Regions from separate parts of the Jannaschia sp. R86511 genome, predicted to be linked through region 1. Evidence: riboswitches for the same ligand, from Rfam matches in the RefSeq annotation. Region 1 holds a riboswitch; each other region holds the start of a gene.
The links. A riboswitch is a leader RNA that binds a small molecule or an ion and turns the genes downstream of it on or off. The one in region 1 is predicted to bind S-adenosylmethionine.
Positions count from the first base shown of each region.

Region 2: linked by a shared signal. The riboswitch ahead of SJY06_RS07955 (O-acetylhomoserine aminocarboxypropyltransferase/cysteine synthase family protein) and the one ahead of SJY06_RS08555 (ABC transporter ATP-binding protein) in region 1 are both predicted to bind S-adenosylmethionine.
Region 3: linked by a shared signal. The riboswitch ahead of SJY06_RS13245 (bifunctional o-acetylhomoserine/o-acetylserine sulfhydrylase) and the one ahead of SJY06_RS08555 (ABC transporter ATP-binding protein) in region 1 are both predicted to bind S-adenosylmethionine.

Region 1 is NZ_JAXHCD010000001.1:1,783,858-1,787,078, forward strand. Features, by position in the region: partial or broken gene SJY06_RS08545 (transposase) at 1-18, opposite strand, end outside; gene SJY06_RS08550 (class I SAM-dependent methyltransferase) at 114-950, shown strand; SAM riboswitch class I at 1,418-1,510, shown strand; gene SJY06_RS08555 (ABC transporter ATP-binding protein) at 1,733-2,551, shown strand; gene SJY06_RS08560 (aliphatic sulfonate ABC transporter substrate-binding protein) at 2,548-3,221, shown strand, end outside.
Region 2 is NZ_JAXHCD010000001.1:1,653,810-1,657,030, reverse strand. Features, by position in the region: gene SJY06_RS07970 (hypothetical protein) at 1-75, opposite strand, end outside; gene SJY06_RS07965 (RNA-binding S4 domain-containing protein) at 179-385, opposite strand; gene SJY06_RS07960 (cysteine hydrolase family protein) at 474-1,061, opposite strand; SAM riboswitch class I at 1,250-1,351, shown strand; gene SJY06_RS07955 (O-acetylhomoserine aminocarboxypropyltransferase/cysteine synthase family protein) at 1,591-3,069, shown strand; gene SJY06_RS07950 (LLM class flavin-dependent oxidoreductase) at 3,087-3,221, shown strand, end outside.
Region 3 is NZ_JAXHCD010000001.1:2,818,031-2,821,251, forward strand. Features, by position in the region: gene SJY06_RS13235 (RNA polymerase sigma factor) at 99-794, shown strand; gene SJY06_RS13240 (hypothetical protein) at 779-1,357, shown strand; SAM riboswitch class IV at 1,444-1,556, shown strand; gene SJY06_RS13245 (bifunctional o-acetylhomoserine/o-acetylserine sulfhydrylase) at 1,593-2,909, shown strand; gene SJY06_RS13250 (homoserine O-acetyltransferase) at 2,938-3,221, shown strand, end outside.

The sequences.
Region 1 (3,221 bases):
GAAGGTAGCGTCAGGCACGTCGAGGTCTCCCTAGCTAGCCTTGAGCCTCTCAGGGATTTGTCATACGAACCCCCGCAAGCCATCGACCGCGGGCGGCTCGGGAGGAACGGGACATGACCGCAGCCGGCAACAAGGTCCGAGACCACTACGCCAGCGAAGGCATCGCAGCCCGCATCCTCGCTGCGCTCAGGGTGGCAGGAGGCAGCGAGGCGGGCCCGATCACGCCCGACGCGCTCGCCCCACTCGACCACTTCCACGGCCGGGGGCTGAAGGCGACAAAGGAGACGGTAGCGCTCCTCGAACCCCTGTCCGGCGAGCGCATCCTCGACATCGGCGGCGGGATCGGAGGACCGGCGCGGTGGACCGCGACGCACTTCGGTTGCCACGTGACCTCGCTCGACCTGACGCCGGAGTTCTGCCGCGCGGCGGAGGAGCTGAACGCCGCGACCGGCCTCTCGGGTCGCGTGCGCGTGGTGGAGGGCAGCGCGACCGATCTGCCCTTCGACGACGATGGGTTTGACCGAGCCTATTCCGAGAACGTGGCGATGAACATCGACGACAAGCGGCGCTTCTATGCCGAGGCGCTTCGTGTGCTCCGCCCCGGCGCGGTGTTCGCATTCTCCCACTACGGAGCCGGGCCGAAGGGCGAGCCCGACTACCCGCTGGCCTGGGCGGCAGGGCCGGGCACGAGCTTTCTGTGCTCGCCCGAGGAGACACGGGAGCAAGTCCTCACCGCGGGTTTCGAGATCGTGATCTTCCGGGACAAGACGGAGGAGGTCCTGCCGGACTTGCGGGAGAACCGCCGGCGGTTGGAGGAACACGGGCTGCCGCCGCTGGGGCTGCAGACGCTCATGGGCGAGCGGATCGGGGAATCTCAGATCAACGCGGCCCGGAGTGCGGACGAGGGCCGTTTGAGCGTTCTTGAGGCCCTCGTCCGCAAGCCGGCCTAGCTAGGTGGGCAGTGTCGGAGCTCCCATCCTCGGGAGGCCTCGACCTCCACCCGGGCACCGAGGCGCCGACCCTCCGCGCTCCAGCCGGCCGCTGTCCACACCCTCAACTGGGAAGAGCCGTACCACCCCGCAATCAGAGCGAGGATTCGCCGCCTGCTCCTCGCACGGCCGTGCCGCCGACGACACCCTCATCTGTGGGGAGCCGGTTTCCCGCCATCAGGCGCAGGCCGACGAGAGGGTCGACGCAGCCGTGCGTGAGCGATCGGCTCGGCGACGGCACCGCAGCGGCCTCGGCCCTCGGGCTCGAGCCGGCGGCGACCTGCGTCGTACAGCGAACCGCCACCTCGACGCGGCGTCTCGGTGTGGTCACGAGCCCGGTCGCGTGGGACAGGGCCGTCCGGGTGAGGCGGTCTCGCCTGTCGGGACGCCGGTGTCGCCAGACGGGACGTCGTGGGTTATCTTTCAACCAGCCATCCAGAGCGACCGAGAGACCTGGCTCGTCGACGTCGCAGCAACCCCCCGGCAACGGGTGCGGGTGCTTCCGCCAGGACCGATGGGAGTCGTCATGATCCAGGTCCACCGCACAGCCCCGCTGGTCGGGCGCGCCCACGTCGACCTCTGCCGCCGCACCGCCGCGGCGTGTCGACGCGCGCAGCGAATGCCCTCGGCCTGACGGTCCCGGCTCGCGGTTCCCACCGCGCCCCAGCACGCCCCCCCAGATCGCCCCCGACCTGCGGCTACCGGCCACCCGGCCGACGTACGCCTGCACCCTGGAGCCCTTGATGAGCAGCACCACCCCCTACCGGTCCGCGGCCGGCCCGACCGCGGCAGGACCGGTCTCGTTGCCGGTCGACGTCCAGCAGCTCGGCGTCGACTTCGGACGCGGCCCGGTACTGACCGACCTGGACCTGCACGTGCCCTCGGGGCAGGTGCACGCGGTTCTCGGACCGTCCGGCTGCGGCAAGTCGACGCTGCTGCGCGTGCTGGCCGGGCTCACCCGGGCCACGTCCGGGCGGGCCAGCCTGGGCGGCGACGCCGTGGTGGAGGGTGACGACCGGGTCGCGGTGGTCTTCCAGCAGCCCCGGTTGCTGCCGTGGCTCGACCTGCGCGCCAACGTGGCCCTGGGCGCGACCCGTCGCCGTCGGCAGGACCCGACGGCCGGCTCTCGGACCGAGGTCGACGAGCTGCTCGAGCGGGTGGGCCTGACCGGGTACGGCGACTACCGCCCCGCCTCCGTGAGCGGCGGGATGGCGCAGCGCACCGCCCTGGCTCGTGCCCTGATCGCTCGCCCGGGGGTGCTGCTGCTCGACGAGCCGTTCGCGGCCCTGGACGCCCTCACGCGCCTGAACATGCAGGCGCTGGTCGACGAGCTGGTCCACGCGGACGGCACGACCGTCGTGCTCGTCACCCACGACGTGGACGAGGCCGTCCGCCTGGCCGACGGCATCACGGTGCTCGGTGCGGCCGGCAGCGGCCACGCCACCGCGGTGCCGGTCGACCTGCGTCGCCCCCGCGACACCACCGAACCCGCCCAGCTCGCCGCGGCCGCCCGGCTGCGCACCCGTTTGCTCGAACTCGTCGGAGTGGAGTCCCACGCATGAACCGCACCACCCTCGCCCTGGCCGCATCCCTCGCCGCCGTCATGGCCCTGTCGGCCTGCGGCGGTGGGGACGAGGCCGCCGACCCCGCGTCCGCCGAGGCGGGTGGCGGCCTGGGCGTGGACGAGATCCGGCTCGACTGGGCGACCTACAACCCCGCGAGCCTGGTGCTGCGCGAGCAGGGCTGGCTGGAGGAGGCCGTCGGTGACGAGGTCACCGTGTCGTGGGAGTTCTCCGCCGGCTCCGCGCCCGCCAACGAGCTGCTCCGCGGTGACGTCGTCGACTTCAACTCCACGGCCGGGGCCGCCGCCCTGCTGGCTCGGGCGAACGGCTCGCCGCTGCGCACGGTCGACGTGCTCGCCCAGCCCGAGTGGTCGGCCATCGTCGTCGGGCCCGACTCCGACATCGCGTCGGCCGAGGACCTCGAGGGCCGCAGCATCGCTGCGCTGTCCGGCACCGACCCCTACTTCTTCCTGCTGCAGACGCTGGAGGCCGCCGGGCTGACCACGGCCGACGTCGACATCGTCGACCTGCCGCACGCCGACGGCCGGCTCGCCCTGCAGCAGGGCCAGGTCGACGCCTGGGCCGGGCTGGACCCGATCATGGCGGACGCGGTCGACAGCGACGTCGCGCAGCTGGTGGTCAGGGAGCCCAGCCGGTTGTCCTACAGCGT
Region 2 (3,221 bases), 130 kb from region 1:
GTCGGGCACGACGGGGACCTCCGGTGGGGACCACGACCGCAGGCGGCCGGCGGCCCGGTGGGCCGCGACGCCCATTCACCTCCCGGGGCGGTCCCCGTCCCCTGCGTCCAGACGCCTTCCTGACGCGCCCGTCCCCGGTCCGGACGGAGCCCGGACGCCCCGGGCGCGTGGCACGACCTCAGCCGACCTCGAGGTCCTCCGCACGCGTCGACACCTGGTCCCCGCGCACCAGCCGGCGCCCCCGGCGGGTCTCGACGTCGCCGTTGACGGTCACCTCACCCGAGGCCAGGACGTCCTTGACGTCGGAGCCGGCGTCGACGACGTCAGCCAGCTTGAGCAGCTGACCGAGCTTGATGGACTCACCGGTGATGCTGATCGCCCGCATCGCAGCAGCATCGCAGCAGCCCCGCGACGGCCGCGACCCGCCGCGACCCGCCGCGACCCGCAGCAGGGGGCCGCGACCCGCCGGCTCGTCAGCCGGCGGAGAGCAGGTGGGCCGTCGACACCACGGTGGCGAACTCGCCGTGCAGGTTCGTCGCGGTGGCGCGGGCGAGCTCCTCGGCGCTGACCGTCGAGCCGTCCGGCGCCTGCCGGTCGTGGGTGTGGGTCGCGTCCAGGGCGAACAGCACCCGGTGGCCCAGGTTGGCGCCGACCCGGGCGGTCGTCTCGCAGCAGTGGTTCGTGGTGACGCCGCAGACCACGACCGCCTCCACCCCGGTGGCGCGCAGCCAGGCGTCCAGGTCGGGTGAGCCGTGGAAGGCGGAGTTCACGGTCTTGGTGACGAGCAGGTCGCAGCCCTCCCCCACGCAGTCGGCGAAGGCGTGCCCGGGCGTGCCCGGGGTCAGCGGGGAGCCGGGCGTCGTCGAGTCGTGGCGGACCAGCACCACCGGCCGGCCGGCCGTACGCCACGTCTCCAGCAGGGCGGCCACATTGGCCTCGCACGCCGGGTTGTCACGTCGGCCCCACCACGCCCGGTCGGCGAAGCCACGCTGGACGTCCACGACCACGAGGGCGGTGCGCGCCAGGTCGGGCAGCGGCTCGGTCGGGTCGGGCAGCTCCACGGGCCCATGCTGCCGCACCGAGGTCGTGCACCGAGCAGCGACGCGGGAGGCCGCCAGGGCCGGGTCGGACCGTCGAGGCCGCGTGTCGTGTCGCTGCCCGGTACGCCCGGACGGGTGAGGCTCCGCCCACCTGACGAGACGGCCGTCCCGTTCGTTGACACGCCGCCGTCTGCGCCGCTTCACTGGGCCCACCATCCAGAGCGACCGAGAGACCTGGCTCGTCGACGTCGCAGCAACCTCGCCGCCCCCTCGTGGGTCGGGGTCGGTGCTACCGCCAGGACCGATGGAGTGATCACATGTCCGGCCCGCTGCGCACCGCCGTCCGGTTGCTGACGTCCCACCGCACCCTCGTGCACACCGCCGTCCGCGAGAGCGAGCCCTGTCGGATGTGAAGGCGGCGCGACCACGGTCGCGCCCGGTCCGGTCCCGGACCCCACCCCTCACCCCGTCCACGCGCCACCTCGTCCCCGCGGGGACCGCTGCTGCGAGCGCCGACGCCGCACGGCCGTCCCCGGAGAAAGGCCCCGCCATGTCCCGCCCGACCCCTGCCCCGGACGACCCCACCACCGGCACCACCACCACCAGCAGCACCAACACCACGGAGCAGCCCTGGTCCTTCGCCACCGCCCAGGTCCACGCCGGTGAGCAGGCCGAGGGCGGCTTCGGTGCCCGCATCCCGCCGATCTACCTGACCGCCGGCTTCGTGTTCGACGACTTCGAGCAGGCCCGGGCCCGCTTCGCCGGGGACGACGACGGCTACACCTACTCCCGGATCGGCAACCCGTCCTGCACGGCCCTCGAGCGGCGTCTCGCGGGCCTGGAACGCGGCGACGAGGCCATCCTGGTGGGCAGCGGGCAGGCCGCGGTTACGGTGGCGCTGCTCGGCCTGCTGCAGGCCGGGGACCACCTGCTGTCCACGAGCAGCATCTACGAGGGCTCCCGCGGGCTGTTCCGCGAGAACTTCGCCCGGTTCGGCATCGAGGTCGACTTCGTCGACGACGCGACGGACCTGCAGCAGTGGCGGGACCTGCTGCGACCCACCACCCGCGCGCTCTTCGCCGAGTCGATCCCCAACCCCAAGAACGACCTCGTCGACCTGCGCGCCGTCGCCGACCTGGCCCACTCCCACGGGATCCCCCTCGTGGTGGACAACACCCTCGCGACGCCGTACCTGCTGCGGCCGATCGAGCACGGCGCCGACGTCGTGGTGCACTCCGCGAGCAAGTTCCTGTCCGGGCACGGGGCCTCGCTCGGCGGGGTCGTCGTCACCGCGGGCACCTTCGACTTCGGCGCGCGGCCTGACGCCTTCCCCCACCTCAACGAGCCCTCGCGGGCCCTGCACGGGGCGAGCTACGTGCAGCGGTTCGGACCACGCGCCTACGTCGAGTTCACCCGCCACGTCATCGCGGCCCGGCTCGGTCCCACCATCTCCCCGGTCAACGCGTTCCTCATCCAGCAGGGAGTGGAGACGCTGTCGCTGCGGGTGGCCCAGCACAGCCGCAACGCGCTGGCCCTCGCGCAGTGGCTCGAGCAGCAGCCCGAGGTGCTCTCGGTAGACCACGCGGGCCTGGCCTCCAGCCCCTCGGCCGCACTGGCCCGCCGCTACCTGCCCGACGGGGCGGGGTCGGTCTTCGCGTTCACCCTGTCCGGCGGCGAACCCGCCGCCCGGCGGTTCTTCGACGCGGTGACGCTGTTCAGCCGGATGACGCACGTCGGCGACGTCCGCTCGCTGGTCCTGCACCCCGCGACCACCACCCACGCGCAGCGGACCGAGGCCGAGCGCCGGGCCGCGGGGATCTGGCCGGGGCTGCTGCGGCTGTCGGTGGGCATCGAGGACGTCCGCGACCTGCTGGCCGACCTGGAGCGCGGCCTGGCCGCCGTCCGCGCCGGCACGCCCCGGACCCCGGCGCCGCCGCCCCAGACCCAGACGCACGCCCAGAGCCACACCCAGACCCACGCCCCCGCACCCGCGTCCGCCCCGGCCTCCTCGGCCGTGGCCGCCGCCTGAGACGACGGAGCAGACCCGTGGCACGACTGCAGCACTTCGGCTGGTTCTTCTCGCGCGGGTTCGGTCCGCAGGGGTGGGGCCGCGACGACCACCGGTGGGGCTACCGCTGGACCGAGCCCGCGCTCTACCAGCAGGCCGTCCGACAGCTCGAC
Region 3 (3,221 bases), 1.0 Mb from region 1:
GGGTGCCGACGACCGTCCGCACCCTGCCCGGCGCCAGGTCGTCCCCGGTCCCGGGGCGTGCGCCCGCCGGGTCGACGCCGCACCCGACAGGAGGAGCGATGGCCAGCAACGCGAGCGGTCGCCCTGCGGGCGCCCGGGCCGGTGCGGCGGACGCCGCCGCGACCGGCCCGCGCGCGCCGGGCGACCCGCTGCCGGACCTGGCCGTGCTCACGACCTCGCCGCGCCGCCACGACCTGGCCGACCGGTCGGCCGCGTGCTTCCGGCGCTGGTGCGACGGGGACCCGCTGGCCAGCGCCGAGCTGGTCGCGCTGCTCACCCCGACCCTGTGGCACACGGCCCGGGCGTACCGCGTCGACGCGGCCACCGCCGAGGACGTGGTGCAGAACGCCTGGATGGCCCTGGCGCGACGCCGGGACCAGGTCCGCGACCCGCAGGCCGTCCTGGCCTGGCTGCTGGTCACCGTGCGCCGGGACGCCGCCCGCACCGCCGCCGCGGCCCGGGTCTCGGTCGCCGACCCCGAGCCGCTGCTGTCGGTGCGGGCCGACCCCGCGCCCGGCCCGGCCGCCACGGTCCTGGACGACGACCGCGCCCGACGGCTGTGGGACGCGGTGGGGCGGTTGTCCGAGCGCTGCCAGCGGCTGCTGCGGGTGGTGGCCTTCTCCGACCGGCCGGACTACGCGTCCCTGTCCGTCGACCTGGGCATGCCCATGGGAAGCATCGGGCCCACCCGCGGCCGGTGCCTCAAGAAGCTCCGCGAGCACCTGGGGGAGGAGTCGCAGTGGTCGACGACCTGAACCACGAGGTGGACCACGGGGGCGGAGGGGACCCCGAGGAGCGTGGTGGCGCCAGCGCCGTGCCCGACCAGGCCCGGCGGGTCGACGGCCCGGGCGCCCCGGAGCAGCTGGCCGGTGAGCTGCGGCAGATGTGGGAGCGGCTGGACCCGGTGCCGGCCGGTCTGGCCGAGCGGGCGGTCTTCGCCCTCGAGGTCGGGTCGTTCGGCCCGGACGACCTGGACACCGAGCTGGAGCTCATGCGGCTGCAGCAGAGCGACCTCGCCGGCGCGGGGGCCCGCGGCGACGACGCGGTCCGCACGGTGACCTTCGGCAGCGAGTCCATGACGGTGATGCTCGCCATCAGCGACGTCGACGGCGGGCACCGGATCGACGGCTGGGTGGCGCCCGGCGGGCGACGGGGCATCGAGGTCCGCACGGCCGGCGGCTCCAGCCGTGAGGAGTGCGACGAGACGGGGCGGTTCGCGCTGGCCTTCGTCCCGCCGGGGCACTTCCAGCTGGTGCTCGTCGGCGAGGGCACGGGTGAGGCCGCCCGGGCCGTCGTCACGCCCGCTCTGACCCTCTAGGCGTCGGCCCACCGGCTGGGCCTTCCAGGGGTCCCGTCATCCGGACGCCTGGCGGGCCGACGACGCCGTGTCGTAGTCTCACGGCAGGTCATGAGCACCAGCGTCAAGCCCCGGCTCGCTGGTCGGCAACCCTCCTCCGCGGTGGGGTGCCCCGGGTGAGGACCTGGTCGTCACCGACCGGTGGCGGCAAGCGCGGGCCCCTCGGGGCCCCGGTGACCACGGGAGGTCCACCCCAGTGAACGACGCCTGGTCCTTCGAGACCCGCCAGATCCACGCCGGCCAGCAGCCCGACCCCACCACCGGGGCCCGGGCGCTGCCCATCTACGCCACCACGTCGTACACGTTCTCGAGCACCCAGCACGCGGAGGACCTCTTCGCGCTCAAGGAGTTCGGGAACATCTACACCCGGATCATGAACCCGACCCAGGACGCGGTCGAGCAGCGCATCGCGAGCCTGGAGGGCGGCGTGGGGGCGCTGCTGCTGTCCAGCGGGCAGGCCGCGGAGACCGTCGCGCTGCTCAACGTGGCCGAGGCGGGCGACCACGTCGTGTCCAGCCCCCGGCTGTACGGCGGGACGTACAACCTCTTCCACTACACCTTCCCCAAGCTGGGCATCGAGGTCTCGTTCGTCGAGGACCCCGACGACCTGGACAGCTGGCGGGCCGCGGTCCGGCCCAACACCAAGGCGTTCTTCGGCGAGACGATCTCCAACCCCTACCAGGACGTGCTCGACATCGAGGGCGTGGCCGCGGTGGCCCACGAGGCCGGTGTCCCGCTGGTGGTGGACAACACCGTCGCGACCCCGTTCCTGATCCGCCCGCTGGAGTGGGGCGCCGACGTCGTCGTGCACTCCGCGACCAAGTTCCTCGGCGGGCACGGCACGGCCGTGGCCGGCGTGATCGTCGACGGCGGCCGCTTCGACTACACGGCCCAGCCCGAGCGGTTCCCCGGCTTCAACACCCCCGACCCCAGCTACAACGGCCTGGTCTACGGCCGGGACCTCGGGGTCGGCAGCCCGCTGGGGGCCAACCTGTCCTACGTCCTCAAGGCCCGGGTCCAGCTGCTGCGCGACATGGGTTCGGCCGTGAGCCCGTTCAACGCGTTCCTCGTCGCCCAGGGCCTGGAGACGCTGAGCCTGCGGATGGAACGGCACGTGCAGAACGCGCGCGCCGTGGCCGAGTGGCTGCAGGGCCGGGACGAGGTCGAGCGGGTGGCCTACGCCAGCCTGCCCGGCAACCGCTGGCACGAGCGCGCCGAGCGCTACGCGCCGCGCGGGTCCGGCTCCGTGCTCGCCTTCGAGATCGTCGGTGGGGTGGACGCGGGCCGGCGGTTCGTGGAGGCCCTCGAGCTGCACAGCCACGTGGCCAACATCGGCGACGTCCGCAGCCTGGTCATCCACCCCGCCTCGACCACGCACAGCCAGCTCAGCGTGGCCGAGCAGCTGGCCAGCGGGGTCACCCCGGGCCTGGTGCGGCTGTCGGTCGGCCTGGAGCACGTGGACGACATCCTCGCCGACCTCGAGGCGGGCTTCCGGGCGGCCAAGGGCGCCTGAGGTGGTCGTGTGGCGTGAGGGGGACCCGGTGGGCGGGCGCAGGTTCGTCGCGCTCGGCCCGCTGCCCACCGAGTCCGGCGTCGTGCTGCCGGACGTCAAGGTGGCGTACGAGTGCTGGGGCACGCCCCGGACCGGACCGGACGGCAGCATCAGCAACGCGGTGCTCGTCCTGCACGCCCTGACGGGTGACTCCCACGTCGTCGGCCCGGCCGGCCCGGCCCACCCCTCGCCCGGTTGGTGGGGCGGCGTGGTCGGCGACGGCCTCGCCCTGGACACGCGGCGCTGGTTCGTGGTGGCGCCGAACGTGCTCGG